Regions from separate parts of the Rahnella sp. BIGb0603 genome, predicted to be linked through region 2. Evidence: predicted binding sites of a transcription regulator. Region 2 holds the regulator's gene; each other region holds the start of a gene.

Evidence for each region. Region 2 encodes PurR, which represses purine synthesis genes. Its sites were predicted from a motif close to CANGCAAACGTTTGCNTG; they were not measured.
Region 1: purL (phosphoribosylformylglycinamidine synthase) is a predicted target of PurR. The motif match lies at 1,328-1,345, and genes of this name have one in related genera.
Region 3: rbsD (D-ribose pyranase) is a predicted target of PurR. The motif match lies at 5,791-5,808, and genes of this name have one in related genera.
Region 4: rfaQ (putative lipopolysaccharide heptosyltransferase III) is a predicted target of PurR. The motif match lies at 5,941-5,958, and genes of this name have one in related genera.

What each region holds. Positions count from the first base shown of each region.
Region 1 is NZ_JANUEX010000001.1:1,051,775-1,059,863, reverse strand. Features, by position in the region: gene mltF (membrane-bound lytic murein transglycosylase MltF) at 1-1,163, opposite strand, end outside; gene purL (phosphoribosylformylglycinamidine synthase) at 1,439-5,332, shown strand; gene pagP (lipid IV(A) palmitoyltransferase PagP) at 5,679-6,233, shown strand; gene pagP (lipid IV(A) palmitoyltransferase PagP) at 6,470-7,042, shown strand; gene agp (bifunctional glucose-1-phosphatase/inositol phosphatase) at 7,216-8,089, shown strand, end outside.
Region 2 is NZ_JANUEX010000001.1:370,904-378,992, reverse strand. Features, by position in the region: gene M2403_RS01745 (MATE family efflux transporter) at 1-456, opposite strand, end outside; gene M2403_RS01740 (riboflavin synthase subunit alpha) at 711-1,364, shown strand; gene cfa (cyclopropane fatty acyl phospholipid synthase) at 1,474-2,625, opposite strand; gene punC (purine nucleoside transporter PunC) at 2,986-4,197, opposite strand; gene punR (DNA-binding transcriptional activator PunR) at 4,334-5,239, shown strand; gene purR (HTH-type transcriptional repressor PurR) at 5,275-6,300, opposite strand; gene M2403_RS24905 (YnhF family membrane protein) at 6,634-6,723, shown strand; gene M2403_RS01715 (C40 family peptidase) at 6,888-7,790, opposite strand.
Region 3 is NZ_JANUEX010000010.1:1,216-9,304, forward strand. Features, by position in the region: gene rbsR (ribose operon transcriptional repressor RbsR) at 1-963, opposite strand, end outside; gene rbsK (ribokinase) at 964-1,893, opposite strand; gene rbsB (ribose ABC transporter substrate-binding protein RbsB) at 1,954-2,844, opposite strand; gene rbsC (ribose ABC transporter permease) at 2,868-3,839, opposite strand; gene rbsA (ribose ABC transporter ATP-binding protein RbsA) at 3,846-5,351, opposite strand; gene rbsD (D-ribose pyranase) at 5,359-5,778, opposite strand; gene kup (low affinity potassium transporter Kup) at 5,992-7,860, opposite strand.
Region 4 is NZ_JANUEX010000013.1:47,354-55,442, forward strand. Features, by position in the region: gene M2403_RS24050 (glycosyltransferase family 2 protein) at 1-48, opposite strand, end outside; gene waaA (lipid IV(A) 3-deoxy-D-manno-octulosonic acid transferase) at 48-1,322, opposite strand; gene M2403_RS24060 (glycosyltransferase) at 1,450-2,436, opposite strand; gene M2403_RS24065 (glycosyltransferase) at 2,488-3,579, opposite strand; gene M2403_RS24070 (glycosyltransferase family 4 protein) at 3,579-4,709, opposite strand; gene rfaQ (putative lipopolysaccharide heptosyltransferase III) at 4,706-5,788, opposite strand; gene M2403_RS24080 (polysaccharide deacetylase family protein) at 5,995-6,951, shown strand; gene M2403_RS24085 (glycosyltransferase family 9 protein) at 6,953-8,047, shown strand.

The DNA of each region.
Region 1 (8,089 bases), 680 kb from region 2:
CTGTAACCCATGTTGTATGCTGCCAGCGCAAACCAGATCCGTTCATCTTCAGGAATCGATTCCGGCATCTTATCCATCAGGTGCGACAGATACAGAGCGCCTCCGCGAATACTTTGCTCGGCATCGGTCCGGTCATCGACATTCAGGCCATCCGCTGTGGTGCGAGTCAGCATCATCACGCCGCGCACGCCGGTCGGAGATTTTGCCTGCGGATCCCAATGGGATTCCTGATAGGCAATCGCCGCCAGCAGCCGCCAGTCAATTTTATCCGCGTATTTTTCAAACAGTGGTTGTAAAACCGGCAGCGTACTGTCGATGGCGTTCAGGAAAGTTCGCGTATCGACATAATCAAAATCGCCGACGTGCCCGAGGTATTTCTCCTCAAGTTTCTCCAGCGTACCGTCTTCGGAAATCTGGCTGAAAAAGTCCAGCATCGCCGCAGAAAGGCTGTCGTCATCCGGTTCCTTGCGGTAATACCAGGTCACCGGCTCATCTTCCGTGGCATCAAAAGCCACGGCCAGACGCGGATAAACGCGCTGCATCAGGGCGATGGTGACGGAATCCCCCAGCGTGTAATCCAGTTTGCCGTTCTCAACCTGTTGCAACAGATCGCGCGGCGAGAGCTTGTCCGTCGTAGTCCACGTCAGATTGGGGTATTTTTTGGCGGCGGCTTCCAGCGTCAGGATGTGCGCACTGCCGGCGGAAACCACCAGCGTACCTTTCACATCCGCAAAACTTTTCGGGCGCGCGGTTCCCTGCCGGTAAACCAGTTGCTGAGAAACGGAATAGTATTCCGGCCCGGCACGGTAGTTTTTCAGGCGCGCATTGTTATACACCAGCCCGGAAGCCAGCATGTCGGTTTTGTTGTTGTCCAGATCGTCGAACATGGACTCGATCGTGGTGTGCTGATTCACCACCAGCTTTACGCCCAGATAATCTGCGAAGCGTTTAGCCAGTTCGTAATCGAAGCCGAGATTTCCTTCCGGGGAGTCCATAAAAGTCAGTGGAGAATTGAGCGTGCTTACGCGCAATTCTCCACGGGATTTTATCTGATCCAACTGGTCGCCTTCGCCTCTGTGCCACGGGACGGCAGGCCATAAGGCCAGCGCCAGCAACAGGGCGGCAATCCCCATCAGAACATAGTTAATTTTTAGTCGCGTCAAATAGTTATCTCGCTGCGGCGCTCTTGTTTTTTTACGATGTGCTGTGCAGTTTCTATGGTTATATCCCCAGTGCTGACGCATTTTGCTCAACAAAACGGCAGTCTGCAACATTATTCATATTAACCGCAATATTTATAAGGTTATGAGTGAATATCAATATTCCCGACGCAAACGGTTTCGTATGCCGCAAGCTTTCTTTATAATAGCCCGCGTTTTCCCCCTGTTGCGCCCAATGAAGCACTGTGGTCAGTGTCTTCGAAGACGAGAGATCTGTGATTATGGAAATACTGCGTGGTTCGCCCGCTTTGTCGGCTTTTCGCATTAACAAATTATTATCCCGCTGTCAGGAAGCACGCCTTCCGGTCAATGATATTTACGCCGAATATGTACACTTTGCCGATGTCAGCGCGCCGCTGAATTCGGACGAACAAACCAAGCTGCAACGCCTCCTGAAATACGGTCCTTCTCTCGCTGAACATGCGCCAACAGGTCGTTTACTGCTGGTTACCCCGCGTCCTGGCACCATTTCTCCGTGGTCTTCCAAGGCGACTGATATTGCACACAACTGCGGTTTATCTCAGGTTCTTCGCCTTGAGCGCGGTCTGGCGTTTTATGTTCAGGCTCCTGAACTGACCGAAGCACAATGGTCGCAGCTGGGCGCATTGCTGCATGATCGCATGATGGAAACCGTCTTTGGCAAACTCGAAGACGCCAGCGCGCTGTTCGCGCAGCAACAGCCTGCACCGGTTCAGCATGTCGATATTCTCGGCGAAGGCCGTATCGCGCTGGAAACCGCTAATACCAAACTGGGTCTGGCGCTGGCGCAGGACGAAATTGATTACCTGATGGAGGCCTTTACGTCGTTGGGGCGCAACCCGACTGACATCGAACTGTATATGTTCGCACAGGCAAACTCAGAGCATTGTCGCCATAAAATCTTCAACGCTGACTGGATTATCGACGGCGAAACGCAGCCGAAATCCCTGTTCAAGATGATCAAAAACACCTTCGAACAGACGCCTGATCACGTGCTTTCTGCGTACAAAGATAACGCTGCCGTGATGGAAGGTTCGCAGGTCGGCCGTTTCTACGCCGATGCGAAAGACGGTCTGTACGATTTCCATCAGGAGCAGGCGCACATCCTGATGAAGGTTGAAACCCATAACCACCCGACGGCGATCTCTCCGTGGCCGGGTGCGGCGACAGGTTCCGGCGGCGAAATCCGTGACGAAGGCGCAACCGGTCGCGGTGCAAAACCGAAAGCCGGTCTGGTCGGTTTCTCGGTTTCTAACCTGCGTATTCCGGGCTTCGAACAGCCGTGGGAAGAAGATTTCGGTAAGCCGGATCGTATCGTTACCGCGCTGGATATTATGACTGACGGCCCGCTGGGCGGCGCAGCCTTCAACAACGAATTTGGTCGTCCGGCGCTGCTGGGATACTTCCGTACTTACGAAGAAAACGTCAACAGCCACAATGGCCCTGAGCTGCGCGGTTATCACAAACCGATCATGCTGGCGGGCGGTATCGGCAACATCCGTGCTGATCACGTGCAGAAAGGTGAAATCACCGTTGGCGCGAAACTGATTGTGCTCGGCGGCCCGGCGATGAATATCGGTCTGGGCGGCGGTGCGGCTTCTTCAATGGCCTCCGGCCAGTCTGACGCGGATCTGGATTTTGCTTCCGTACAGCGCGATAACCCGGAAATGGAACGCCGTTGCCAGGAAGTGATCGACCGCTGCTGGCAGCTCGGTGAAGCCAACCCGATTCTGTTTATCCATGACGTTGGCGCTGGCGGTTTATCCAACGCGATGCCGGAACTGGTCAGCGACGGCAACCGTGGCGGCCGCTTCCAGCTGCGTGACATCCTGAACGACGAGCCGGGCATGAGCCCGCTGGAAGTCTGGTGTAACGAATCGCAGGAACGTTACGTCATGGCGGTTGCACCGGCTCAGCTGGCGCAGTTCGATGCGATCTGTAAACGCGAGCGCGCACCGTACGCGGTGATCGGTGAAGCCACAGAAGAAATGCATCTGTCTCTGGAAGACAGCCATTTCGATAACCAGCCGATTGATATGCCGCTGGACGTACTGCTGGGTAAAACCCCGAAAATGACCCGTGACGTCACCACGCTCAAAGCGAAGGGCGATGATCTCAACGGCGAAAATATTCAGATTGCCGAAGCGGTAAACCGCGTTCTGCATCTGCCTGCTGTGGCGGAGAAAACCTTCCTGATCACCATCGGCGACCGCACCGTGACCGGTATGGTTGCACGCGATCAGATGGTGGGACCGTGGCAGATCCCGGTGGCTGACTGCGCGGTCACTACCGCCAGCCTCGACAGCTATCACGGTGAAGCGATGTCTCTGGGCGAACGTGCGCCAATCGCCTTGCTGGACTTTGCCGCTTCCGGCCGCATGGCCGTCGGTGAAGCACTGACGAACCTGGCCGCGGTCGAAATCGGCAGCCTGAAACGCGTTAAGCTTTCTGCTAACTGGATGTCTGCGGCCGGTCACCCGGGCGAAGATGCCGGTTTGTATGCCGCGGTGAAAGCGGTGGGCGAAGAGCTTTGCCCGGCACTGGGTATCACCATTCCGGTGGGCAAAGACTCCATGTCGATGAAAACCCGCTGGCAGGAAGGCAACGAACAACGCGAGATGACGTCACCGTTGTCTCTGGTCATCACGGCATTTGCCCGCGTCGAAGACGTGCGTCATACCGTGACGCCGCAACTGCGCACCGATAAAGGCGACACCGCATTGCTGCTGGTGGATCTGGGTGCCGGTCACAACGCACTGGGCGCGACGGCGCTGGCGCAGGTTTATCGTCAGCTCGGCAACACGCCAGCGGATGTGCGCAGTGCTGAACAGCTAGGTGGCTTCTTCAACGCCATGCAGGCGCTGGTTTCTGAACAGAAACTGCTGGCCTACCATGACCGTTCCGACGGTGGTTTGCTGGTCACGCTGGCGGAAATGGCCTTTGCCGGTCACTGCGGCCTGACGGCGGATATCGCCGCTCTGGGCAACGATTCTCTGGCGGCGCTGTTTAACGAAGAGCTGGGTGCAGTGATTCAGGTTCGCGCTTCTGACCGTGAAGCCGTCGAACATACGCTGGCACAGTTCGGTCTGGCAGACTGCACGCATTACCTCGGTACTGTTGAAACCGGTGACCGCTTCATCATCACGCAGGACGATAAGCCGGTATACAGCGAAAGCCGCACCACGTTGCGTACCTGGTGGGCAGAAACCACCTGGCAGATGCAGCGCCTGCGCGATAACCCCGAATGTGCCGATCAGGAACATCAGGCCAAAACCCGCGATCTTGATCCTGGCCTGAACGTGAAACTGAATTTTGCGCCGGACGAAGACGTGGCTGCGCCTTATATTGCGAAAGGTGCGCGTCCGAAAGTGGCCGTGCTGCGTGAGCAGGGCGTTAACTCCCACGTTGAAATGGCGGCGGCTTTCCATCGCGCCGGTTTCGATGCGGTTGACGTGCATATGAGCGATTTGCTGGCCGGTCGCCGTGATTTGCAGGACTTCCACACGCTGGTGGCGTGCGGCGGTTTCTCTTACGGTGACGTGCTGGGCGCGGGCGAAGGCTGGGCGAAGTCTGTCCTGTTCAACGACCGCGTGCGTGAAGAGTTCGCTGAATTCTTCCACCGTCCGCAGACTCTGGCGCTTGGCGTGTGTAACGGTTGCCAGATGATGTCGAATCTGAAAGAACTGATCCCGGGCGCTGAACACTGGCCGCGCTTTGTGCGCAACCTGTCTGATCGCTTTGAAGCGCGTTTCAGCCTGGTAGAAGTGACCGCCAGCCCGTCAATGTTCATGCAGGGCATGGCCGGTTCACGTATGCCAATCGCCGTTTCCCATGGCGAAGGCCATGTGGAAGTGCGTGATGCTGCGCATCTGGCACAGATCGAACACAGCAATCTGGTGGCGCTGCGTTTTGTCGACAACAACGGTCAGGCGACTGAAAACTATCCGGCCAACCCTAACGGTTCTCCGAACGGTATCACCGCTGTCACTAACCTCTCAGGCCGCGTCACCGTCATGATGCCGCACCCTGAGCGTGTCTTCCGCACCGTCAGCAACTCATGGCACCCGGAAGAGTGGGGTGAAGACAGCCCGTGGATGCGCATGTTCCGCAACGCGCGTAAACAGCTGGGCTAATCATTAAAAAACTTCAGTAATAAAAATCCGTAGTGCGAAAGCCTGCGGATTTTTTTTATGTCTGAATATCAAAAAATAAACTAATCATGATATTAATTTCGTGAGTGTAAGAAGATATGTCAAAAACGGCCGCTGGGTAAATTTGTAACCGGCTGTTTTACAATGAAATAGCATTTCTTGGTCTCTGTAGTTTATATTTACTGAATATATTATTAAATATTTATATGTGTTAAGCGCCATATAATGCCCTGGTCAACTCAACAGGGCATTTACGCCAATGGAAAATATAATCTCCGCGAATTCTCGCGCAATACTCTCTTATTCACTTTTGACGTGTACATTATTAATGTCCATTAATGGACAGGCGCAGGAAAATGTTGCTAATTATCAGCAGCAGGAAATGTCTTCACACGAAAAAAATGACGGGCTGTGGTCTTCATTTAAAAATAATATCGCTGAAACCTGGAATAAACCTCAACAGCAAGATCTCTTTATTCCGGTATTAACCCGCCATAATCGTCACACGCACAGTAAAAAACAAATTGACGGATATAATGAACATCCGTGGGGAGGCGGTTACGGCGTTTCACGTTATGACGATAAAGGAAACTGGCACGCGCTTTATGCCATGGCGTTTAAAGATTCCTTTAATCATTGGGAACCCGTTGCCGGATATGGATATGAAAAGATATGGCAGCCTTTCAGCGATCAGGAATTTCGCCTGGGAGCCGGATACATTGCTGCCATCTCTGCACGTGACAACTATGATTACGTGCCTTTCCCTATGGTGTTACCGCTGGTGTCTGCCGGATATTCGCGGGTGACATTCCAGGCGACCTACGTGCCGGGGACGAATACAAAAGGCAATGTTCTGTTTGGCTGGTTCCGCTTTCAGTTTTAACTGAATTTCTTTACTTAATAAATACCTTTATTAAATTTAAAACAGTCAGAAGCATTACAGACTATTCTGATAATTTAAGTTTGCACCCCTTAATTTTCAGGTAATTAAGTGTCTAAACGTTTTTTGTTACAACCCTGTTTAACCTGTTTTCTTATGCTTTGTTTATGATATTGCTTCGATAAGGAGTGACGTTGAATATGGTAAATAAGAAAAATCTCAGGGATGTCGGTTTATTAATGTCTGTAATTTTTAGCCCAAACCTGTGGGCCAACAACAGTGGAATACATCCGGTCAGCGATCCGGATACCGTGCAATACAAATCGCTGGCAGCCAATGTCTGGTCCGATTTTAAAGACAAGGTCTCCACCACCTGGAATGACTCTGATTCTCAGGATTTGTATCTGCCGGTTATTACCTGGCATAACCGGCTGACCTACGATAAAGAGAAAACTGACAAATATAACGAGCGACCATGGGGCGGCGGTTACGGTATTTCCCGTTATGATGATAAAGGAAACTGGAACGGCATTTATTTTATGGCGTTTAAAGACTCGCACAATAAATGGGAGCCGATCGGCGGTTATGGCTGGGAGAAAATATGGACACCTGCGCAGGATAAAGATTTCCGTTTAGGTCTGGGTTATACGGCCGCCGTGACGGCGCGTGATGACTATAAGTATATTCCTATTCCTATCGTTTTACCGCTGGCCTCCATCGGTTATAACAAGCTGACTTTCCAGGCCACGTATATTCCGGGAACCTACAACAACGGGAACGTGTTCTTCGCCTGGCTGAGGTATCAGTTCTGATGCTCTGCATTGTTACACTTTTGTGACAATGCAGGCCGGGGTTGTGAGCACGATCTCCCTCTTTTTCTCAATATTCACCTATGCTGAAAATTCACCGCACTTATCAATCTGTTGAACGCAGAATGAGTGCGGTACTTTTTTATTTCAGGGAATATTCATAAAGAGGATCACTCGTGAAAACAACGCCGCGTTATCTCGCTTTAACCGCACTTGCCTGCTTGTTACCACTCTCACTGCCCGCCGCTCAGGCCGCACAATCCGATAACCTGGAACTGCAACAGGTACTGGTTCTCAGCCGTCACGGCATCCGTGCACCGCTGGTGAATTATGGTGATGTCCTGGCGGAATCTACCACGCACACCTGGCCGGTCTGGAAAACAGAAGGGGGTTTACTGACCCCGAAAGGCGGCCAAATCTCCGAGCATATGGGGCATTACCTTCGCGCATGGCTGGCGAAAGATAAGCTTCTGCCTGCTGCGGGTTGCCCGGAAACTCAGCAGGTTTTCGCCTATGCCAACAGCCTGCCGCGTACAATTGATACCGCGAAACATATCACCACCGGCGCATTTCCAGGCTGTGATGTGCCGGTCATCAACCGTGTAGAAATTGGCAAAATGGATCCGGTATTCAACCCGATCATTACCGCCGAAGTGAATGACAGTTTTAAAACCAGTGCGCTGAATTCCATCAGCCAGCACGCGGGCGAGGGCGGTTTGCCGGGCCTGAATCAGCGTCTGAAGCCGAACTATGCGTTGCTCGAAAATATTCTCGATTATAAAAACAGCAAAATCTGCAAAGAGAAACAGCAATGCGATCTGGCGTCTCAGCCTTCGGATGTAGTGCTGACGCAGGGTAAAGAACCGGGAATTACCGGGCCGTTGCGTATGGCAACCGGTGCGGCAGATGCATTCATGCTGCAGTATTACGAAGGTTTCCCGCTGAAGGATGTAGCGTGGGGGAAAATCAGCACAGACGATCAGTGGACGAAACTGGAAACCATCAAAAATCTGTATCACGAAACGCTGTTTGGCTCTCCGGCGATTGCTG
Region 2 (8,089 bases):
TTCGCACTGATCGCGCAATACCTGAAAGAATAAATAGCCCGGCGCACCCCACATGATGGCGTGCAAATATCCGACAGCTTTTTCTCTCAGTTCAGGATCGATGTTGTGCATCAGGCCGATGAGATGATCACATTGGGACAAGACGACGATGATCAGCACGGAAACGCCGGAAGCCAGCCAGAATCCCTGCTGGATCTGATGGCCGATTTTTTCGCGGCGACCGGCGCCGTTCAGATGAGCAACCGTGGGCGTCAGTGAAAGTAATAAACCATGGCCGAATAGAATCGCGGGCAGCCAGATGGAGGTGCCGACGGCAACCGCAGCCATATCGGTGGCACTGACTGAACCGGCCATAATGGTATCGACAACGCCCATGGCGGTCTGAGCGACCTGCGCAAGGATGACCGGGATCGCAAGCGCCAACAATACCCGCGCCTCTGCAAGGTACTTCTGCACTGATACACCTTTTTTGTTGATTATATTGAATAAAAAACGCCACGCGTGACGGCATTTAAGAGCGGAAAATAGCCAGAAGATTGTACATCTTCAATATTTTTAAGCAAACAATGCTGTTAATGACCGGTTAAATAATGAAATCCGTCAATACCAGACTATTTTTGTCCGCAGAGATTTGGCTTTCATTTAATTCTGCGGCAAACTGACCTTAGCGTCGTCTTAATACAGCAGATTTAAACATTGAGGAATAGGCTATGTTTACCGGAATAGTTCAGGGAACCGGAACGGTCGTGTCCATTGACGAAAAACCGAATTTCCGTACCCATGTAGTGCGCCTGCCTGAGGATATGCTTGATAACCTCCAGTTGGGGGCTTCTGTCGCGCACAACGGTTGTTGTCTGACTGTCACAGAAGTAAAGGGGAATTTAGTCAGTTTCGATCTGATGAAAGAAACCCTGCGTCTGACCAATCTCGGCGATCTGAATGTTGGCGATCAGGTCAATCTGGAGCGCGCTGCGCGTTTTAATGACGAAATTGGCGGGCATTTAATGTCCGGACATATTATTTGTACTGCCGAAGTGGCGAAGATTCTGACGTCAGAAAATAACCGTCAAATCTGGTTCCGCATGCCGCATGAAGATTTAATGAAATATGTTTTACATAAAGGGTATATCGGGATTGATGGTATCAGCCTGACCATCGGGGAGGTGACCCGCACCCGTTTTTGTGTGCATTTAATTCCTGAAACGCTGCAAAGAACCACGCTGGGCACTAAGCGTCTCGGGGATAAAATTAATATTGAAATTGATCCGCAAACGCAGGCCATCGTCGATACGGTTGAACGTGTGCTGGCCAGCCGCGAAGCCGCAATCGCCACTGCGCAGGCGATGAACGAAAAGGCTGAATAATCATTTTCAGCACGTGCGTTAACAGGAACCAAAAAGAAAAACCAAAAAGAAAACCGGACATGAACGTCCGGTTTTTTGCTTTTAAAGCGTGGTAAAAGGATTCTGCGAATTAGCGTGGCACGCGCATCCCACCATCCACACCTTCAGGGCTGAACACAACTTGCCAGAGCTGAATATCACGGGCTCTGAAAGCACCTGCACAGGCATTCAGATAATAGGTGAACATCCGGTGAAAGCGGTCGCCGTAACGCTCTGCCAGTTCAGGCCAGTGTTTCTGGAAACGTTCATTCCAGGCCATCAGAGTACGATCATAATCTGCGCCGATATTGTGCCAGTCTTCCATCACAAATAATGATTCGCTGTTTCGAGCAATTTGCTGGACAGACGGCAGGCAGCCGTTTGGAAAGATATATTTATCTATCCACGGATCGACACTCAGATCTGTTTTGTTAGAACCGATGGTGTGCAGCAGGAAAATGCCGTCAGGTTTGATGTTACGTCGGGCGACATTAAAGTAGGTCTCATAATTTTTGGGGCCCACATGCTCGAACATACCGACGGAAACAACACGGTCGAACTGATCGTTAAGATCGCGGTAATCCTGTAGCAAAATGGTGACGTCCAGGCCTTCGCAGCGTTTCTGGGCCAGCTTTTGTTGCTCGGCAGAAATCGTAACGCCAACCACGCTGACGCCATAATTGCGGGCTGCAAACTCAGATAATCCACCCCAGCCGCAGCCGATATCGAGCAAACGCTGGCCCGGTTTCAGTTGCAGTTTATCGCAGATCATTTTGAGTTTAGCTTCCTGCGCTTCTTCAAGCGTCGTGGCATCTTTCCAGTAGCCGCAGGAATATTGCATATACGGGTCGAGCATCAGGGTAAATAAATCATTACCCAAATCGTAATGTTCTTTCCCGACGATCCACGCCCGTTTACGGGACTGCAGATTGGTGAGGCGTGCTGCTGCGATACGTAGTGTGTCTTTAAAATGGTGGGGGAGTTTATTTTCCAAACCGGCACGGAGAACGCGCTGGAAAAATATATCAAGGCGCTCGCATTCCCACCAACCATCCATATAACTTTCACCCAGACCCAAAGAACCTTCCTGTAAAACACGCTTGAAGAAGTCAGTGTTTTTTACTTTAAGGTCGAAAGGGCGATTACCGTTAACCTGGATGTCTGCCGTAGCCAGCATTTCACTGACTATCCGATACCACTGATTGTCCTGAATGCTTTGGTCTTCTATACACGATGAACTCATAGCTTCTCCATCACTTTCTCTTCTGACTTATTAACCTGCCGGGAAAAGCAAAGGCTATTTTTGCAGGTCTTTATGAGAACAGACGACTTGCGCCACGTCCGATATTCGACACCAACAGAGGAAATTAGAAGAACGCCTGCACACAAAATGTGGGCAGGAAAATCATCCTTGAAAAACGAACCAGAATAAATAGTGTGACGCGAACCTCGCGCCGACGCTAACTATGTAATAAAAGTATTGTAAAAATGCTATTTTATTGGGTTCAGTTGAGTATAGGCTCGCTGGCTGGCATTCTCAATAGTTAATCACTACGAATGTAAATGTCCATTAAGTGATTGTTACTTAAAGTCATTATCACTATTAGTTTGCATTCCGTGCATGCTGTTTCTGCACCGGTTCCTGTTCACCGGATTGCACTTCTTCCTGACGCAGTGACAGCCAGCGGCCTAAAACTACCAACAGTAGTGTAGACAGCATCGTGGTGACTGTCGCCATGAGTGGTTGCACAATAAATGCGGAAACCAGCAAACTCGCGAGGAAACATAGACCCAACTGCAGTGTATTTTGCAACGCCGCGGCCTTACCTGTATTAGCAGGAAATGGCATTAATGCATTTGCGACGACAATGGGATAAATCGCGCCATTCACCAAAGCCATCAGGCAGAACGGAATTAACAGACTCACCAGACTCGCATCAGTAAATATAGCCACGCCGAACAAACCCGCCACACTGACGCCATAACCTGCCAGCAGCCACGGCAGGATCTTATTCCCATCCGTTTTGCTGATCAGCACACGACACCCAAAACCGCCAAGAAGGAAAGCAATGGTCTGTGGAACATAGCTCAGGCCAATCACACCCGGCGAATACCCCATGTCGCTGAGAATAAACGGGGAACCAGTCAGCCACGCGAAAAAGCCGGCAGAGCAGGCGGCATAAATCATCACGTTACCGCTGTAAACCCGGGAAGCGAGAAGCTTCGCGAAACCGGTTTTATCAGCAGGAGCATGAACCTCTGGCGCATTTTCGCGCAGTGTGGACGTGGTGATAAGCAAGATAACGGCTACGGCGGTCAGCAGAACGAAAATCGCTTCCCAGTCAAAATGGTTGAGAACCCAGGCGCCCAGCAAAGGTGCCAGAGCAGGGGAAAGCGCAACCAGTGGCATGATGCTGGCAAAGGTTTTTTTAGCAACATCGGCAGAAAAGCGATCTACCACCAGCGCCTGCCAGGTGACGGCGGCGGCACAGACGCCGACAGCTTGCAGGAAACGCAGCGCCAGCAGGGCGCGGACATTCTCAACCCATAGCACGCCCAGACAACCGACGACAAAGAGCGCTAAGCCAATCAGCAATACCGGCTTGCGGCCAATCTTGTCGGACAACGGCCCCCACAACAGCTGACCGATGGCAAAGCCGCCAAGGAAAATACTCAGGCTGGCGCTGATCATGCCCGGGCTGGTCATCAGGCTGCTTTGCATCGCGCTGAAGGCCGGAAGGTACATATCGGTCGCTAAAAAGCCAAGCATGCTCAGCCCGGCAAGATAGAGCATAAATCCAAGTGAGGGTTTCATTATTGTCTCTTTAATTTATTTATTGCAGATGATTTGACGCGGAAATCGTATCGGATGCGGAGTTTAACGCTTTGATAACAGGCTTGTGAAACGCTAATATTTGCAATCTGCTATCAAAAATATTGAAGGCTAAACGATGTGGTCAGAATATGCACTTGAAGTGGTCGATGCCGTCGCCCGAACAGGCAGTTTTAGCGCTGCCGCGCAGGACTTGCACCGGGTTCCTTCTGCCATCAGCTACACCGTTCGCCAGCTTGAACAATGGCTGGCCGTTCCGTTGTTTGAACGCAGACATCGCGACGTTATTCTGACTCCTGCCGGTAAAGTTTTTGTCGACGAAGCGCGGGTTCTGACAAAAAAAATGATAGCGACCCGCCGCCAGTGTCAGCAGGTCGCCAATGGCTGGCGCGGAGAATTACGGGTGGCCGTTGACCGTATCGTTAAACCTGTGCGGACACGGCAGCTGGTGCTGGATTTCTATCGCCATTTCCCTGATACCGAACTCATCATTCATTCGGAAGTCTTTAACGGTGTCTGGGACGCGCTGGTCGACGGGCGGGCGGATGTCGCCATCGGCGCGACGCGGGCGATCCCCGTCGGTGGACGGTTCAATTTCCGCGATATGGGTTTTATGGACTGGCATTGTGTGGTCAGCGCGCAACATCCGCTGGCCCAGACGCAGGGAATACTGAGTGACGATCAGTTACGGCCTTATCCGGCGCTTTGCCTGGAAGATACATCGCGGACATTGCCGAAACGCGATACCTGGACGCTGGATAACCAGCGGCGGCTGGTGGTTCCCGACTGGACGTGTGCGTTGGAATGTCTGAACGAAGGTTTATGTGTTGGCATGATGCCGGTTCACCGCGTGACACCCTGGATTGAACAGCAAAAATTACAGGTACTGTCGCTGGAAAATACCTTTCCGGACAGCCCGTGCTGCCTGACGTGGGATCAGAGCAATCCGTCGCCTTCGCTGGCGTGGCTGCTGGAATACATGGGCGATACGGAAACGATGAACCGGGAATGGTTGCGCGACTGACAATAAACGCCTGCGGCACAGGCGTTTATTGAAAGTTAACGGCGGTAATCGCGGTACGGGCCGTCGGCCACGGAACGGCGCTCAACCAGTTTGGGATGCACTTCAATGGTCTGCGACTCTTCGCGTTTGCTGATAATTCTGTCCAGCAGCATGGTAAAGGCCATTTCGCCCAGACGTTCTTTTGGCTGATGAACTGTCGTCAGTGCCGGTGAGAAATAGCGCGCGTTACGCACGTTATCATAGCCAATCACGGAAATATCCTGCGGTACGCGCAGGCCCAGCTCATCGGCGGCACAGATTGCCCCCATCGCCATCACGTCACCGCCACAGAATACAGCCGTCGGGCGGTTTTTCTGCATCAGAATTTTGTGCATGGCCTGATAGCCCGATTCCGGCTCAAAGTCGCCCTGAACGACCCATTCTTCACGAAGAGGAATATTAGCTTCCGTCAGTGCTTTCACAAAGCCCTGGAAACGGCCGCCGCCGGTGTTTCGCGCCAGTTGCCCAGGGATCACGCCGATATCGCGATGACCGCGTTCAATCAGATAACGTCCGGCCATATAGCCGCCTTCAAACGCGTTATCGATAATGCTGTCGGTGAAATTCTTACGCGCTTCGCCCCAGTCCATCACAACCATCGGGATGGAGCGGTATTCTTCAAGCATATTCAGCAATTCGTCCGGATACTCCGCGCACATCACAAGTAAACCGTCGACGCGTTTTTGCGCCAGCATTTGCAGGTAGGCCTGTTGCTTCTCCAGATTATTGTGTGAGTTACACAAAATCAGCGTATAGCCTTTTGAGAAACAGCTGTTTTCCACGGCCTCAATCACTTCGGCGAAGTAGGGCGCTTCACTGGACGTTGCCAGAAGACCGATCGTTTTGGTGTTATTGACCTTCAGGCTACGTGCCACAGCGCTGGGAGAATAGTGCAACTCTTTGATTGCAAGGAGAACCGCGGCTCGGGTTTCTTCGGCGACGAAACGGGTTTTATTGATGACGTGCGACACGGTTGTGGTGGAAACGCCAGCGCGCTTTGCGACATCTTTAATCGTTGCCATGTAAAAAATGACTCCTGTGCTCACGTGTTTCAGCACGTTAGCATTATGTTAATCGTTTGCTTGCGTGGATTTAACTGCTGACTTCGAAAAGGGCAGTGAAATCGTTGGGTGGATTCTTCAGAGTGAGGCGTGAAATGCTCTCGGGTGAAATCGACCGGCACACAGGCGTGGTAACCGACAATTTTCACTTATAATGCAGGAAAGTGGAAGTAAAATTGTCATGAACCTGGTGTCATTCAGCACAAGATTTTCAATGCGAATTATGAGAAAATGCGTTGGCACACATTCAGTGTGGCTATACGAACGCCACAATTTGATCCGTAAGGGGGTTTAATGGACAGCAACCTGAAATTTTCTTTGATCACTACGGTCTGCGCTTTGCTCGTGATTATTGCTTTCAGTTTCACCGCAGTGATGAACTGATTTGCGCGAAAGCCGCAATAAAAAGGGCGATTACCTATAACAGGAATCGCCCTTTTCAATTTTACGCAGTCACCCATTCCGCCGATACTCTTCCCTGCAGAAACTCTTCGTTAAATGCTATTCAATGGCTGATTAGCGAAACTTCAGACTTAACGAATTGTTTATTATCGGATCGTCTTAGGGGTCATTACCCGTCGTGCGCCTACATAATGATCTTGCCAGTAATCGTCACCCAGTGAGGTGATCTTAATGTCTTCGCCGGTGCGCGGTGACTGGATAAACTTCCCGTTTCCTACGTAAACACCGACATGGTCTGCGGCGCCGCGGTTATTAATCCGGAAGAAAACCAGATCGCCGGATTCTAATTCACCCCGTTTGACCGGGGCCGCATCGCGCAAGTGGTACATTTCATTCGCTGTGCGGGGCATTTTAATACGGATCAAATCTTTATATGCGTAGTAAACCAGTCCGCTGCAATCGAAACCTGTATTCGGTGACGTTCCGCCCCAGCGGTAAGGTTTGCCGACCTGGTGCATCAGCTTGGTCATCGCGGTTTGTTGTGCGTGCTGATAACGTTTCTTGTGTGTTGCGCTGAGCGTTATCGGTTTACTGTCTTCTTCACGTAACTTTTTGCCTTTGCGGTGGCGGCCATACGCTTCTTTTTTACTGGCCTTTTCACTGCTGTTTTTAGCGAGAGAGCGGGTTTTCGTTTCCTTCCCTGCTTTCGCCTCGGCCCGGGTTGTCTTGAGTGTTTTTTCTTTTTTACTCTCGGCCCGCGTCGTTTTTACTGTTTTTTCAGAAGACGTCTTTCGCTTAACCAGTTCGGTGCTTTTGACTTTCTTCTTCGAATTTTTTTCCTGAGTTTTAGGTTCTGAAACCGGCGCGACTTTGGTTTTCTTGCTGGTTTTCGCGGCTGCCGTTTTTCGCTTTCGGCGTTCTTCCGGCGTGACCTGGTTAACATGACTCTTTCGCTGGTCGGCAGCGACACGAGTCTGTGGCGACGCATGAGCCATATTCAGAAACAGCTGGGTAAAGAGCAGCACAAAAAGCGTGAACAGTAAGCGCATAGCTTCGTTACCATGAGTGGTAGGGTTAAACATCAGGGATGTCAGAGTATTGCCTAAAAGAACGAGACAAAAAAGCACGAATTGCCTCGATTCTAGATCATATTGTGAGAAAAAGTTAATAGCTTTTTTTATGTCGAAATAACCGCCATTTTTAGTCAAAAAAATAACCACTTTTCATCATGTTATTATTTAAGTTAAAGAATGGGATTTTGCAAATCTGACATTATCGTGGAACGGCAAAAATGTTATTCTCGATGAATCTTTAAATATGTGAACCTGAACGCAAGCGCAGAAGATTG
Region 3 (8,089 bases), on a different contig from region 2:
CGTCAGCACTAAAACCTGAGGCTCTGATTCAGGCTCTTGCAGACGATGTAATAATGCATCGACGGCCAGTTCGCCCAGCGAGTCTTTGGGCTGATGGATGGTGGTTAGCGGAGGCATCAGATATTGCGCCAACTGAATGTCATCGTATCCTACGACAGCGACTTCATCGGGCACGCGTAATCCGCGCTGATAAAGTGCCTGATAGATGCCCACGGCCATCGCATCATTGCTGGCAAAAACGGCATGAGGCGGTTCGGGCAACATAAGCAACTGCTCCATCGCCACCAGACCGCCGCCAAATTCAAAGTCACTGCTGACTTCATAACCCGGCGGGATCTCCAGCCCGGCTTTTTTCATGGCCTGACGATATCCGTTCAGCCGTTCCTGCGCCGTCGTTTTGTCCAGCGGGCCGGTGATGCAGGCAATGCGGCTATATCCATGACGGATTAAATAGTCCGTCGCCATTTCTCCACCCAGCAGCGCGTTATCCTGAATGATGTCGATGGCACCATCGAAAGGTGACCAGTCCATCATCACAATGGGTAATGACGGATAACGGCTGATAGCTTCTTTCGAAGGCCGGTGGTTTTCAGTACACATGATCAGTAACCCGTCGACGCGCTTTTGCAAAAGCGTTTCCAGGCTGCGGCTCATGCGTTCTGCGTCCCCGTCGGTGTTACAGAGGATCAGACTATAACCGCGTTCATAGCAACTGCGTTCAACGCCACGAACAACTTCGGAATAAAACGGGTTACTGCTGGCGGTCAGCAACATTCCGATGGTGCGGGTTTGATTGAGTTTAAGGCTTCGGGCTAACGCGGAAGGGGCATAGTTAAGTTGTTCAACAGCGGCATTCACTTTGTCGGCAATGGATTCGCTGACAAAGCGATTTTTATTGATGACATGAGAGACTGTAGAGGTTGAAACGCCCGCAAGGCGGGCGACATCTTTCATGGTGGCCAATCAGGCCTCCTGTTGTGCAAGAAAATCGTCGATTTCTTTACGCCACGGAACCGAGGGCTGCGCGCCAGGACGTGTTACGGCTATCGCGGCAGCGGCATGAGCAAAACGCACGGCGCTGTCCATGGCTTTGCCTTCAAGCAAAGCCGTGACTAATGCACCGTTGAAGGTATCACCGGCGGCGATGGTATCCACAGCTTTCACGCGGAACCCGGCAACCTGCTTGCCTTCACCGTTCTGGCTAAGCCAAACACCTTTACTTCCCATCGTAATAATGACCGTCGCGATACCTTTATCATGCAGTACGCGGGCGGCGCGTGTGGCGTCATCGTTATTTTCGACTTTAATCCCCGTCAGCTTTTCGGCTTCGGTTTCGTTAGGGGTGATCATATCCACCCGCGCCAGCAATTCATCAGGCAGTTTACAGGCCGGTGCCGGATTAAGGATAACCTGCGTGTCATTGTCTTTAGCCAGCTTCGCCGCTGCAATCACCGTTTCCAGGGGAGATTCCAGCTGCATCAGCAAGGCTGAAGCGCCGATTACGTTTTGTTTATAACGCTCAAGATAGTCAGGCGTGACGGCTTTGTTTGCCCCCGCATCGATACCAATGACATTCTCACCTTCCGCATTCACAAAAATCAGCGCTACGCCGGTGGTTGTCTCTTTGATAGCTTCGATAGGTTGCGTATTAATGTGGTCACTCGCCAGCTGCTTGCGAACACGCTCGCCAATATCGTCATCACCGACACAGGCAATAAATGAAATATCAGCGCCACTGCGACCGGCGGCGACCGCCTGGTTTGCACCTTTGCCGCCGAAAGCCACGGTGTATTGCTTACCGATTACGGTTTCACCCGGTTGCGGGAAATGGTTGATATTCAAAATATGGTCGGCATTGATACTGCCGAGAACCACCAGTTTGCCTGTCTTCACGTGTTGCTCCCTGAGTTAAATAGCGCCCCCGTAAGGAGGCGCGCAGATACAGCGTCAATATTACGGCTGAGCAACCAGTTTCAAATCAACAGGGATAACCGCCGGAACTTTTTCGCCTTTCAGCACTTTGTCTGCGGTTTGGACGCCGATTACGCCGATTTGTTCAGGACGCTGTGCCACAGTAGCGCCCATTTTGCCGCCGTTGACCGCTTTGATGCCGTCTTCTGTGCCGTCGAAACCGACAACCAGCACGTCAGTTTTACCGGCAGTCTGCAAGGCACGCAATGCGCCGAGTGCCATTTCATCATTCTGAGCAAAGACCGCCTGCACGTCCTGATGCGCAGTCAGCAGGTTTTGCATAACGTTCAGACCTTTGGTGCGGTCGAAGTCAGCAGGCTGGCTGGCCAGGATCTGGAAGTGATGTTTTTCAGCGGCCTGAGCGAAACCTTTACCACGTTCGCGGGCAACAGACGTCCCGGCAATCCCTTCCAGTTCGATAACTTTCGCGTTATCGCCCAGTTTCTTAGCAATGTAATCACCGGCCATCTGGCCGCCAAAGGCGTTATCAGAAGCCACGTGGCTGGCGACAACGCCCTTGGTCGCCTGACGGTCAAGGGTGATCACCGGGATTTTAGCCTGGTTGGCCATCGCTACGGCGTTACCTACCGCGTCAGAATCCGTCGGGTTGATCAGCATCAGCTTGGTGCCGCGAACGGTCAGGTCTTGCACGTTCGCCAGTTCTTTTGCCGGGTTGTTCTGAGAATCAAGCACTACCAGGTTGTAGCCCAGTTTATCGGCTTCTTTTTGCGCGCCGTCTTTCATAGAAACGAAGAACGGGTTGTTCAGAGTAGAAACGACCAGCGCAATGGTATCTTTCGCCAGAACGTTAGCACTGAAAGAAGCGGTGATCGCTGCGGCGGAAACCCAGACAGCCAGTTTTTTCATATTCATGGTCATAAGTCCTGTAGGAGAGTTTATTTGTTGCTTTTGTTATCCACCAGAACCGCCAGCAGAATGACGACTGCTTTTACGATCATCTGGTAGTAGGAAGAAACACCTAATAAGTTCAAACCGTTATTCAGGAAGCCAAGGATCAAAGCACCGATCAGGGTGCCTACAATACGTCCTTTCCCGCCAGAGAGGCTGGTTCCCCCTAATACCACAGCGGCAATCGCATCCAGCTCGTAACCGGTACCTGCGTTAGGCTGCGCAGAAGACAGACGCGCCACTTCGATGATACTGGCCAGAGCCGCCAGCAATCCGCACAGGGAGTAGACGATAATTTTGACTTTATCGACGCTGATACCTGACAGACGCGTCGCGGATTCATTACCGCCCAGCGCGTAGATATAACGCCCCAAGCGTGTGTGATGGAGCATGTACCAGGCGGCAATAAACACGATGGCCATCAGCCAGACCGGCGTCGGAATGCCCAGCGGACGTCCGATACCAAACCAGCCGAATACGTCTGCCACATCGTTAAAACCGGTGCTGATCGGGCTGCCGTTGGTATAAACCATCGTGATACCGCGCAGCAGTAACATCATGACCAGCGTGGCGATAAACGCCTGCACCTTGCCTTTAGCGACAATCAAACCCGTGACAGCGCCGACACCTGCACCCAGCGCCAGCGCGCCCGCCACTGCGACTAAAGCATTCACTTCCAGCCCGACAATTGAAGCCGCCACCGCGCCGGTCAGCGCCAGCAGAGATCCGACGGATAAATCAATGCCGGAAGTGAGGATCACCAGCGTCATACCGACCGCCATAATGGCGTTAACCGACGTCTGCTGAAGGATGTTAAACAGGTTATTGAGCGTGAAGAAATTCGGGCTCATGGAAGAAACCACGGCAATCAACACCAGCAGTGCAATCAGAGACTTTTGCTCCAACAACCACTCTTTACTGATCCAGCGCTTTTTGGCTGGCAATGTCTGAGAACTCATATCTGATTACTCCTGCGTCACGCCGTATTGCTTGCCGACAGCGGCTGCCATCAACACTTCTTGCGTAGCCTGTTCTATCGGGAATTCACCGCTTAAATGACCTTCATGCATCACCAAAATCCGGTCACTCATGCCGATCACTTCCGGCATTTCTGAGGAAACCAAAATGATGCTCAGCCCTTCGCGCTTGAACTGGTTTATAAGCTGGTAAATCTCTTTTTTGGCACCCACGTCAACGCCGCGCGTCGGTTCGTCCAGGATCAGGACTTTTGGCCGTGTCATTAATCCGCGGGCAATCGCCACTTTTTGCTGATTACCCCCGGAAAGCAGGCCAATGGTCTGCATCATTGAAGGCGTTTTAATATTGAAGAGGCGGATAAAGTCGCCGACGGCTTGCTGTTCTTCCGCATGTTTGAGTCGTCCGCCGCCGTGGCTGAAATAACGCAACGCGGTCAGTGACATGTTTTCTTTCACAGACATGCCCAGCACTAAACCATCACGCTTACGGTCTTCAGAGATATAAACGATGCCGTTCGCCAGCCCGTCCTGCGGTGAATGGGTGACGACTTCGCGCCCATCAAGCGACACATAGCCACTTTTACGCGGCAACGCGCCGTAGAGAATTTTCATCAGTTCGGTACGGCCTGCGCCCATCAAACCGGAAATCCCGAGAATTTCACCGCTGTGCAGATCAAAACTGACGTTATCCACACCCGGCCCGCTGACATCACGTACCTGCAGACGCAGCGCACCGCGCTGATGATTAATACGCGGGTACTGTTCTTCGAGGCGGCGACCGACCATCATTTCAATCAGCGAGTCTTCTTCCAGCGAACTGACCGGACGCTCTGCGATAAACTGACCGTCACGGAATACGGTCACGTCATCACAGATTTCGAAGATTTCTTTCATACGGTGAGAGATATACACCACGCCACAACCCGCAGCTTTCAGCTCGCGGATCACGCTAAATAAAGAGGCAGTTTCGGTGTCGGTCAGGGCATCCGTCGGTTCATCCATGATGATGACTTTGGACTCAAAGCTCAGCACCTTGGCAATTTCGACCATCTGCTGGTCGCCAATTGATAATTCGCCAACCAGACGATTGCTTTTGTAGCGCAAGTTCAGGCGTGCCAGCAGTTTATCGGCTTCGGCATACATCTTTTTCCAGTTAATGCGGCCAAAACCGTTCACAAACTCCCGGCCCAGAAAGATGTTTTCAGCGATGGTCAGCTGTGGGATCAGGTTCAATTCCTGATGGATGATGCCAATTCCGGCTTCCTGAGAAGCTTTCGGGCCATTAAACGCCGCTTCCTTACCGAGAAAATGTACTGAGCCGGCATCTTTCTGGTAGATGCCGGTCAGCACTTTCATCATGGTGGACTTGCCCGCGCCGTTTTCTCCCACCAGCGCCATCACACGTCCCGGATAGACGCTGAGCGCCGCGCCGGAGAGTGCTTTCACGCCAGGAAAGGCTTTATCAATGCCTGTCAGTTGCAGCAAAGGTTGCATAAAGACCTCAGAAGGTTACGCCGGCACACAGAATAATGTTCGCGTAGGGCGAACATTCCCCGCTGCGGATCACAGCCCGACTTTTTTCGCTTTGCGCTTTGAATGCCTCATGACTGACGTAATCCAAAGCAATGGTGTTTCCCTGGTGTTGTTCGAGTTGTGTCAATCGGGCGAGTAACGCTTCATGGAGTTGAGGATTTTTAGTGAGGATTTCCTCTGCGAGGATAGCCCGCTCAACCTGCATCTCGTGTGTCACTACCTCTAAGACTTGTAAAAAGGTGGGCACTCCCTGAGTTAGCGCCAGATCGATGCGTTGGCAAGCTGCTGGCACCGGAAGTCCGGCATCGCCAATAACCAGCTGATCGGTGTGACCTAACCGGGCAATAATATTTGAGATTTCGGCATTTAACAGCGGTGACTTCTTCATTGTGTACTCCTACAGCGAAACGTTTCGCTCACGGATGAGTTTATGAGACTCAGCGGGCAAGGCAACGAAGATGTGATGGAATTGTGATCAGCGTCGAAACGTTTCGCTGAATGATTCAGAAACCACGCAGAAATTTGAGTTTGGTGATTATTAAAGGGGTGAAGAAATAAAACAGGGCACCCGAAGGCGCCCTGTGAGCGGCAGAAAAAAGCGTTAAATTTCTACCTGTGTACCGAGTTCGATCACGCGGTTCGGCGGAATTTCAAACTGATCCGGTGCACGCAATGCGTTACGGCTAAGCGCCATAAAGAGTTTGCCACGGAAATAGAGATACCACGGTCGCTTGGTCAGGATCAGCGATTCGTGCGACATAAAGAACGAGGTTTCCATCATCCGGCACGGCAATCCTTCCAGACCACAGCGGTGGAAGACTTCTTCCACATTCGGCGTTTCTTTAAATCCATAACTCGCCACCACGCGCCAGAATGTCGGCGAAAGCTGCTCAATGGTGACGCGCCGGACATTATGCACATAAGGCGCATCTTCGGTGCGTAACGTCAGCAATACTACGCGCTCATGCAACACTTTGTTGTGTTTGAGGTTATGCAGCAGCGCAAACGGGATCACGTTGATGGCGCGCGACATATATACCGCCGTGCCCGGAACACGAACCGGCGGGGATTTTTCCAGGGACGCGATCATCGCTTCCAGAGAATTGCCGTGTTCGTTCATGCGGCGCATAAGGCGGAAGCGCTCGCTTTTCCAGGTGGTCATGACGATAAACATGCACAGGCCGAGCGTCAGCGGCAACCAGCCACCGGAGAACAGTTTCGTGGCGTTCGCGGCAAACAGCGGGATATCCATAAACAGCAGACCGATCAACAAAATCCCAACCAGAAACGGTTTCCAGTGCCAGTTTTTGAGCGCCACCGTGCAGGAAAGAATACTGGTCAGCACCATCGTACCGGTCACGGCGATACCGTACGCCGCCGCCAGATTGCTCGAATGCTCGAAGCTGGCGATGACGATAACCACCGCAAAGTACAGCAGCCAGTTAATCGCAGGGATGTAGATCTGACCCGCTTCCATTTCTGAGGTGTGGATAATGCGCATCGGCGGCAAATAGCCCAGACGCACAGCCTGACGGGTCAGGGAGAACACACCGGAGATAACGGCCTGGGACGCGATAATGGTTGCCAGCGTCGCCAGAATCAGTAAAGGAATCAGCGCCCAGTCAGGTGCAAGCAGAAAGAACGGGTTTTTGATCGACTCCGGGTTTTTCAGCAGCAACGCGCCCTGACCGAAATAGTTCAGCACCAGAGAAGGCAGCACGACGGTGAACCAGGCCAGACGGATAGGGAATTTCCCGAAGTGGCCCATATCGGCATACAGCGCTTCCACACCGGTAATCGACAGAACGACCGCGCCGAGTGCCAGGAAGGAAAACGACTTGTGCTCGATAAAGAAATTAACCGCCCACATCGGGTTCATGGCGCGCAGCACTTCCGGGTTCTGCATGATGCTGTTCACACCGAGCACCGCCAGCGTCAGGAACCACAGCAACATGACTGGCGCAAAGAGTTTGCCCACGATGCCGGTACCGTGCTTCTGAATAACGAAAAGCAACGTCAGGACAGTAATAGAAAGAGGGACAATATAGGGATCGAGTGAAGGTGCTGCGATTTCAAGACCTTCCATCGCGGAAAGAACGGAAATAGCCGGCGTGATCACCACTTCACCATAGAAGAAACTTCCCCCGATCAGGCCGAGAATGACCAGAACGGCGGTGGTACGTGCCGACGTATTTCTGCCCGCCAGAGACATCAGCGTAAGAATACCGCCTTCACCTGCGTTGTCTGCCCGCATCACATAAGTGAGGTATTTGAGCGAAACAATGAGGATTAACATCCAGAAAATCAGAGAGAGAAAACCAAAAACGACGCTGGGTTCAACGTTGAAACCATAGTGACCAGAAAAGCACTCTCTTAAGGTATAGAGAGGACTGGTACCAATGTCGCCATAGACCACACCAATGGCGGCCAGGGTTACTGCTGGGAGTGACCGTTTATGTTCAGTGCTCATATTTCGTTTCTTTTTTGCTCGAACATCCGTAAGCGATGCGTGCGCTCAGTCTTATGATGCCCACTAAAAGGCGCACAGTATGCACGAATAAATCAGATTGCCTACCCTTAAATGTGCAGCTAAACCGCCATTCAGATGAACGCGGTCACAATTCTGATAATAGAAAATTTTTACTAATCAACAAGCTATAGCGTTAAAAATAAACGTGGCATATCGTCATAAGCCAGTA
Region 4 (8,089 bases), on a different contig from region 2:
TTCATTGCGTGCAATCAGCACGACGGATAAACGTTTTTTATCGGCCATTAATGACCCCGCACGGGCAGATAAGGCTCCAGTAAATGCAGCAGGCGTTGTAGCGCTCCCTGATTTTGATGCAAAACTTCTACCGCGTGACGCCCGTAATACAGACGATAATCTTCATCTGTCAGCAACGTGGAGATTTCTTTGACCAGCGACGGTGTATCTGTCACGGTGATCAACCCATCGTCCTGCGTGAGCTTGGCGCAGATATCTTTGAAGTTAAACGTATGCGGACCCATCAGGACTGGAATGGCGTGTGCTGCGGCTTCCAGAGGATTATGACCTCCGCGTTCGACCAGACTGCCACCAACAAACGCCAGATCGGCAATTCCGTACAGCAGCATTAACTCACCCATCGTATCGCCGATCACGACCTGCGTTCCCGACGAAGGCACTTCCCCCGTACTGCGTTGTGTGAAGGTCAGACCCGCTTTGCGTGTCAGTTCACAGGCAACGGGGAAACGTTCCGGATGGCGCGGCACAAGGATCAGCAACAGCGTCGGATGAGCTTTCAGCAATTCTTTATGCGCTTCCAACAGCAAGGTTTCTTCCCCTTCATGCGTACTGGTCGCAATCCACACCTGGCGGCGTGATGCCCACTGACTGCGCAGCGCGATGGCTTTAGCGGCCAGCTCCGGCGTCACGGAAATATCAAATTTCAGGCTGCCGGTAACCGCGAGCTGATTACGTTTTAATCCCAGTGAAAGGAAACGATCGCCATCTTCCTGATTTTGCGCGGCAATCAGCGTGATGCGTTGTAAAACAGTGCGGATAAATTTGCCCAGCTTTTGGTAGCCTTTAGCCGAACGCTCAGAAAGGCGTGCATTAGCAATCACTAAGGGAATTTTACGGCGATGCAGGGCGCTGATGAGGTTTGGCCACAGCTCGGTTTCCATAATGATAACCAACTTGGGGTTCACTTCATTGAGAAAACGGTTCAGCGATCCAGGCAGGTCATAAGGTAGATAAACGTGATGAACACCAGCACCGAAAGCGGACTGAACACGCTCGGAGCCCGTTGGGGTCATCGTGGTGACTGTAATGGGCAATGAAGGATAACGATGGCGCAGGGCGCGGACTAAAGGAATTGCCGCCAGAGTTTCGCCCACTGAGACGGAATGCAGCATGATGCCGCCAGAAACCACCTTCCCTTTGCAGAAGCCATAACGTTCAGCCCAGCGTTTGCGGTATGCCGGTGACTTCCGGCCACGTACCAGCAAACGGATCCAGATAAGAGGCTGGATGAGGTATAGAAGAACTGTATACAGCGTTTGCAACATAATATCCGTGAAGTCTCGAGTAGGGTTGGAATTCTAAGTTTTTAGCCAAATCAAAGCTAATACTTTTAACGCCAGAGGCTGGGCGGCTCACGCATCAAGATGCGGTTACCGACCGTTACGGGATCTATCCACTGATTAATTTTCGCAATTTGAAATACCGACGCCCCAGCCGCCAGCGGAGGCGGAAAGTATTGGCGTTTCGCCACATCAGGTTCCAGACACCTTGCTGGAAAATTTCCTCAACCAGCTTTTTCTTCAATGCCGGGTCTTTTATTTTGTCGACAGTATGAAGAATGCCCAGACCTTCTTTTGCTATTTGCCATTTACACGCTGGAATTTTAGCGACTTTTTCCTGATACCGATGATTAATATCATCCAGCATACGAAGAATCTTCATGTAATGATGTGCAGAGCGGACTTCAGTTGCGTCACCGTCTGTTCTATGTGAAACCGAATTCGAATGGATTAAATAATCGTAGAAAATATCGCTGGTATATTGAACACGTTCTGCCGCCAGCAGAATCTCAGTCGTCCACGGAATATCCTGATGTCTGAGTCCTGGCTCGAAAGAAAAGTGATGACGTTTAATAAAATCATGATTGTAGATGTTCAGCCAGGTCACATGCAGAAACTTGCGGGAGTTGAGTGCCTGTTTCAGCCAGACGTCACCCGAAATAACGCCTGTCGAAGATAAGCGTTCTGGTGGGAAGATTATTTTGTTTTTTTCGCTATTTTCATAGACATAGCGCCCATTACAGGTTGCCACATCCAGCGAGTTCTTTTCAGCCATCTCCAGCAGTTTCTGGTACATTCCGGGATGAATATTGTCATCGATGTCCGGAAATGCCAGATACTGGCCGGTGGCTTGTGACAAACCGTGATTACGTGCGATAGAAACGCCCTGGTTTTCAATCGTGAATACCTTGTACGCCTCAAAAGATGTCCGATAGGATTCAATAATTTCTGCACTTTTATCCGTTGAACCGTCGTTAACAATAATCATCTCAAAATCGGTTAATGCCTGCTGGATGATATTGTCGAAAAATTGGGAGAGAAATTGCTCCCCGTTATAAACGGCAACGATAATACTCAGTGAAGGGGTCTGCAGCATAATTATCCTGGAATAAACGTAGAGCAGCGGGTGCTCAGAATGAATTCTTATTTAGCTCTCAGCATTTTTTGCCAGCGAGCAATATTGTTCGCAAATATGTGCAATGCCAAAGCCCGATAATGTTTCCTGATTGATTTCCGGGGGATTCTGGTAAATATCCACCATCACTTGCGCTAAATGATGGCTGTTCAACTGAGCCAGCCCGCGGGCAAGTTCACCTTGCAGGATTTCAGCAGGGCCGCCCGGACAATGTGTGCTGACGACCGGGGTGCCCAGAAGCAGGGCTTCAACCAATACATTCCCAAACCCTTCGCTGTCCGAACTCAGTACCAGCATTGCTGCATTTCGAATGAAAGGATAAGGGTTAGGCCTGAATCCGGGAAACAGAACCCTGTCTTCTACGCCGAGATCCTGAGCTAATGTTTTCAGCTTTTCAGTTTTCGCTTCTGAACCCTGGCCCAGCAGAACCAGAGGGAGTTCGATGCAGCTTTCTGCATAAGCCTGAATCAGCCGGTCGTGACGCTTATTCTCATGAAAACGCCCCACATGGATCAGGTACGATCCCGGAGGAAGCTCACATTCCTGTGCGGCAGCCAGTCTGATTGCATCAATATCGAACGGGTTGTAGATCACCTTAAGCTGAGAGGGACGGAGTTCGAAATGGGCTAAATCATCCGCGACGGCCTGTGAAACAGTCACGATATTCCGGTCCTGATAAACCTTTTTTATCTTGAGTTTTTTCAGCCAGCGGCTCAGGCCGGTCCGGTGTCCCAGATAAGACGTTGAGAACATCCCGTGTAAACAGAACCAGACTTTATGGCGGGGGAGGTATTTGCTGCGGGAAACGATACGATCGGTTTTGTGCAGGTTTGATAATACCAAATCAAATTCGTCGCTGGATTGTACGGCCTGATCAAGCAACCGGGCACGGCGTGTAAGCTCAGTGATTTTACGCCACGGCGCACGGCATTTATCTTTTATCACCCGGTAAGTCAGACCGTCTGGCAGCGGATACTCACAAACGTCTCTTAATGAAAATAGCGAAACACGGTGTCCGGCGCGCAGAAAGCCTTCGGCTAATGTCAGAACAACCTTTTCGGCACCGCCGCCTGGCAAACCATCGATAACAATCAGAATATTTATCATCGGTTCAGAAGCTCTTTATAGAGGTTAAGAAGCTGCTCTGAAAGGTGCTGAGGCGTATTGTTCATGACCGTTTCCCGTGAGTTTAGAGACTCGCGAGAATCTACCACATTCGACGGCAGAGCCATAATCGCTTGCTGCAGGTCGTTGATATCCAGCGCATCACAAACGAATCCGTTTCTCCCATTTTCTATAAACTCGGCTCCACCACAGGTTGGGGTAGTGATCACGGGCAGGCCACAGGCCATGGCTTCGAGAATCACGTTGGGGAACGGATCGTATAGAGTAGGGAGTAGCAACCCGTCAGCCATTTGATAGAACTGCAGCGTATTTTGCTGAACGCCAAAGAAATGCACCCGATCTTTGCAGCCGCTTGCAGCCGCTAATTCGCGATACCGTGGCTCATTTTTATCTTTGCCGACAACCAGAAGATGTCGCGACGTTCCTGAAATGGCTTTAATTGCCGCGTCCAGGCCTTTACGTTCAAAGCCCGAGCCAACGTAGATCATGCAAGTCGCATTCGCCGGCACACCATATTGCTGGCGAAGCTGAGCGCGCAGCGGGGCGGTCACCGGTTTGAAATGTTGGTTATTTACAGAATTATAAATGACGTGAATTTTTTCTGCGGGCACAGAAAACCGCTCAATGATTTCCTTTTTAACCATTTCGGCATTACAGATAACCGCTTTCAACTCTGGCGCAGCATACATATCCTTTTCGGCTTGCATGACGTAACGGTGAAACCTGTCGGTGAAAAGTCTTTTTGCTTTGTACTGAGGCAACAATCGCGAACGCTCTTCCAGCCATCTGACATGAACGCCATCACCGGCCCGGTATAAATCGCAGCCAGGTATCCGTTCGTGGCTTTGCACCAAATCGAATTTCTCTTTTTGCCAGATTTGCCGGGCCGCGTTGGCAAAACCGCGCTCCCTGCTTACACGACCGAATTTCCACGGGTTGCACAGATGCACATTCCAATCGGGGTTAATGTCACCCTGCCATTCGCGGGTGATGACATTAAGCTCGATATTTTGGTTTTCAAGTGCTTCCAGCGCCCGGGAAACAAACCGTTCGGCGCCTCCGTCAGGGCGGTATTTCTGGCGAACTAAAGCAAGCCGGAATGCTTTCATGCTAATAATCTCCTGGCCGCATCAGTCACGACGTCTACGGGAATGGCATTCAGATAACGTTCGGACGTGTTGGTATCGATATTGTCCGGATCAGGAAGTGGCCCGAAATCACCGGCCCAAATCACTTCACCTGTGGCTTCCCATGGGCGCCAGAAAACCAGTTTTGACGGGCCAAACAGAGCGACGAGAGGAGTTTTCAAAGCCGCCGCCATATGCATCGGGACAGAATCCACGCCGATAAATAGTGCGGCACCATCAATCAAGGCGGCAAGCTGGGGTAACGTTAATTTGCCGGCCAGAGAAATCAGATTGATCTGAGGACAAAGTTTCAGGATACGATCGACCATGGCGAGCTCGTGTTTGTCCGGCCCGGAAGTGACTATCAGTGGATAGCCTTCAGCGTGCAATTGCGTAAGCATGGCGGCCATCTTTTCTTCTGACCAGCATTTGAAGAACCATCGAGAGGTAGGCTGCACCACAATATAACGGCCAGAAACCTGATTCTGCTGTAATAAATGCTGTACCTTTTCACCGTCTTCCTGAGCATAACTCATCGTGGCTTCCGGTATTATCAAAGGAAGCTGAAGGGGGGCCAGCAGGGAGAGGTTTTGTTCAACGGTATGAAGTGCATGATGGTTTTTCGTACTGACCAGTTGGGTGTGGCAAAAACGCCAAAATGCGCCCTGACGTTTTGGAAAATCGAAACCCAGGCGGACAGACGCGCCCGTAAGTCGGGTGGCAATGGCACTTCGCCACTGATCGCTTAAGTTGAGCGTCAGATCATAATGGCGGGACATGACCTGTTTCATTAAACGAATTTCATGAGCCATATGGGACCACACGCCGAGTTTTTTCCAGGTGCGGTCAATGCAATGCAAGTGATGAATGGAAGGATTGGCCGCCAGCATATCCCGGGTTTCCTGGTATATCAGCATATCAATTTCAGCGTCAGGATAACGCGCCTTCAATGTATTGACGACCGGGGTCGTCAGCAACATATCGCCGTGATGACGTAGTTTGATGATAAGGATACGCCTGATAGAGGAATCCGGATTTTGTGCTTGAGCAGTCGTCATAATTCATCACTGTTTAGGAATCAAAGCACGATTCTAAAGTACACTGAAGCCTCAGGCTACACCCAACACGGTTCTTGCGTTGAGGGTGAAAATCCCAAAAAATAGAAACAATCCAATAAATTGTTGTCATAGCGGTATGTTTGCATTGGCATGCCCGCGTAACCGTCATCCTGTACGTTTGATTAATAAGATAAAATTAGGCCAGTTCAATGAAAAAACCCGCATTTATCATCACCATAGATACCGAGGGTGACAATCTTTGGCAAAATCATGAGCGCATTTCCACTGAGAACACCCGCTTTCTGCCGCGATTCCAGAGCCTTTGCGAAAAGTACGCCTTTAAGCCGGTTTATCTTACGAATTATGAAATGGCGCAGGATGCTGCTTATGTGGAGTTTGCCAGTGATGTGATCCGGCGGGGACAAGGTGAAGTTGGCATGCATTTACATGCCTGGAATAGCCCTCCGCTTATCGCGCTGACCGATGATGACTGGCGACACAAGCCTTACCTGATCGAATTCCCGGAAGACCAAATCAAGGCTAAAGTGGCATTTATGACGAAACTGCTGGAAGACAATTTCCAGACAAAAATGCTCAGCCATCGCGCGGGTCGTTGGGCGTTTAATGAGTTTTATGCGTCGCTGCTGGTTGAGCAGGGATATCTGGTTGATTGTTCGGTGACACCGCATGTGAACTGGTCATCTTCACCGGGTAACCCTGAAGGGGCAGGCGGAACGGATTACAGCCGTTTTCCGAAAGAGGCTTATTTCATTGACCTCAATGATATTGCAAAAGCGGGCAATTCTCCGCTTCTTGAAGTCCCGATGAGTATTCAGCTTAAGCACTCGGGAATGCTCAATCATATTAAGAGCGGCTACGATAAACTTCGCGGAAAAACCCGGTCGCCTTCTACGCTCTGGTTGCGCCCATCCGGTGGCAATGTTGAGAATATGAAAAAGGTTGCTGAGCAGACTCTTAAGCAGGGTTCTGACTATATCGAGTTCATGCTGCACTCTTCAGAGTTCATGCCCGGCGGAAGCCCGACGTTCAAAAACGAACAAGACATTGAAAGACTCTACGACGATTTGGAAAAGCTGTTTAGCTGGATAAGCGAACGGGCACAGGGGATGACTCTGGCAGAATATTATCAATGGAAGATGGACTAAGATGTCGCAGAAAAGGATGAAAATATTTTGGATTAATCTTTTCTTACATTGCTATGTAAAGATTAAGCCCACTCTGAAAAGCCGGAAGTCATTCTCGGCAGAAGAGAATTTTAAAAGTATTGCTATTTACTCGACCACGGCGCTGGGCGATTTAATGTTCAATACGCCAGCCATTCGTGCGGTAAGACAACGCTACCCGGATGCGTTTATTACACTGGTCTCCAGTGAAAAAAATAAAACCCTCGTTGAGGGAAGTCTTTTTTTTGACCGGATAGTATATTGGGATGAGAAGGTAAAACACGTCAGAAAACTGGTCACACAACTTAGAGAGCGGCCGCCTGAATTAACGGTAATCTTACACTCAAAAGCACCCTACGACATTCTTAGCGCAGTGATGTCCGGCTCCCAATATATCGTCAAGGATATATACGGCGGTAAGAAGATTGGGATGGAAAAGTGGCTTGTTAATGAAGGATCGTTTTTAAGCTGCCATCTGATTCAACGAAAATTGAATATGTGCAGTTTGTTAGGTTGCGATGTATCCAATAATGAAATGGTTATTCCAGTTGATTTCACGCATCTTAATAAAGAAGCCGGAAAGAAAATTATTGGTTTTCAGATGGGCGCCTCTGAACCAATAAGATGCTGGCCGATATCAAAATTTTCTGAGCTTGCGAAGGTACTTTTCCAATTGGGGCCAGAGTATGAAGTTGTGCTGATTGGGACAAAAAAAGAACTGGCCTATGAAAAATTCTTCCTGAATTCATTGTCGGAAGATGAAGTAAAACGGGTCACCAGCTATATCGGGAAAACCGATCTGAAGCAATTGATGGGCATTATAGAAAACATGGATGTGCTCGTTACCGGAGATACCGGACCGCTTCATCTTGCCGTCGCGCTGAAAACCAAAACTGTCAGCCTTTTCGTGACAGCAAATCCTGACCATACGGGGCCTTATCAGGATATGGAATTGCATCAGGTCATGCGTGTTTCTACAGATATTAAAAATCTGGCAGCAGATATAAAAATACAGCCTTTAGCTATCATTAATGCTGAGGATGTCATGGAAAGAATTGAATTATTGTTACCGCTCTGAGGGTGAGAGCAAGGGAATAGCTATTTTTCCCTTGCTCTGTTT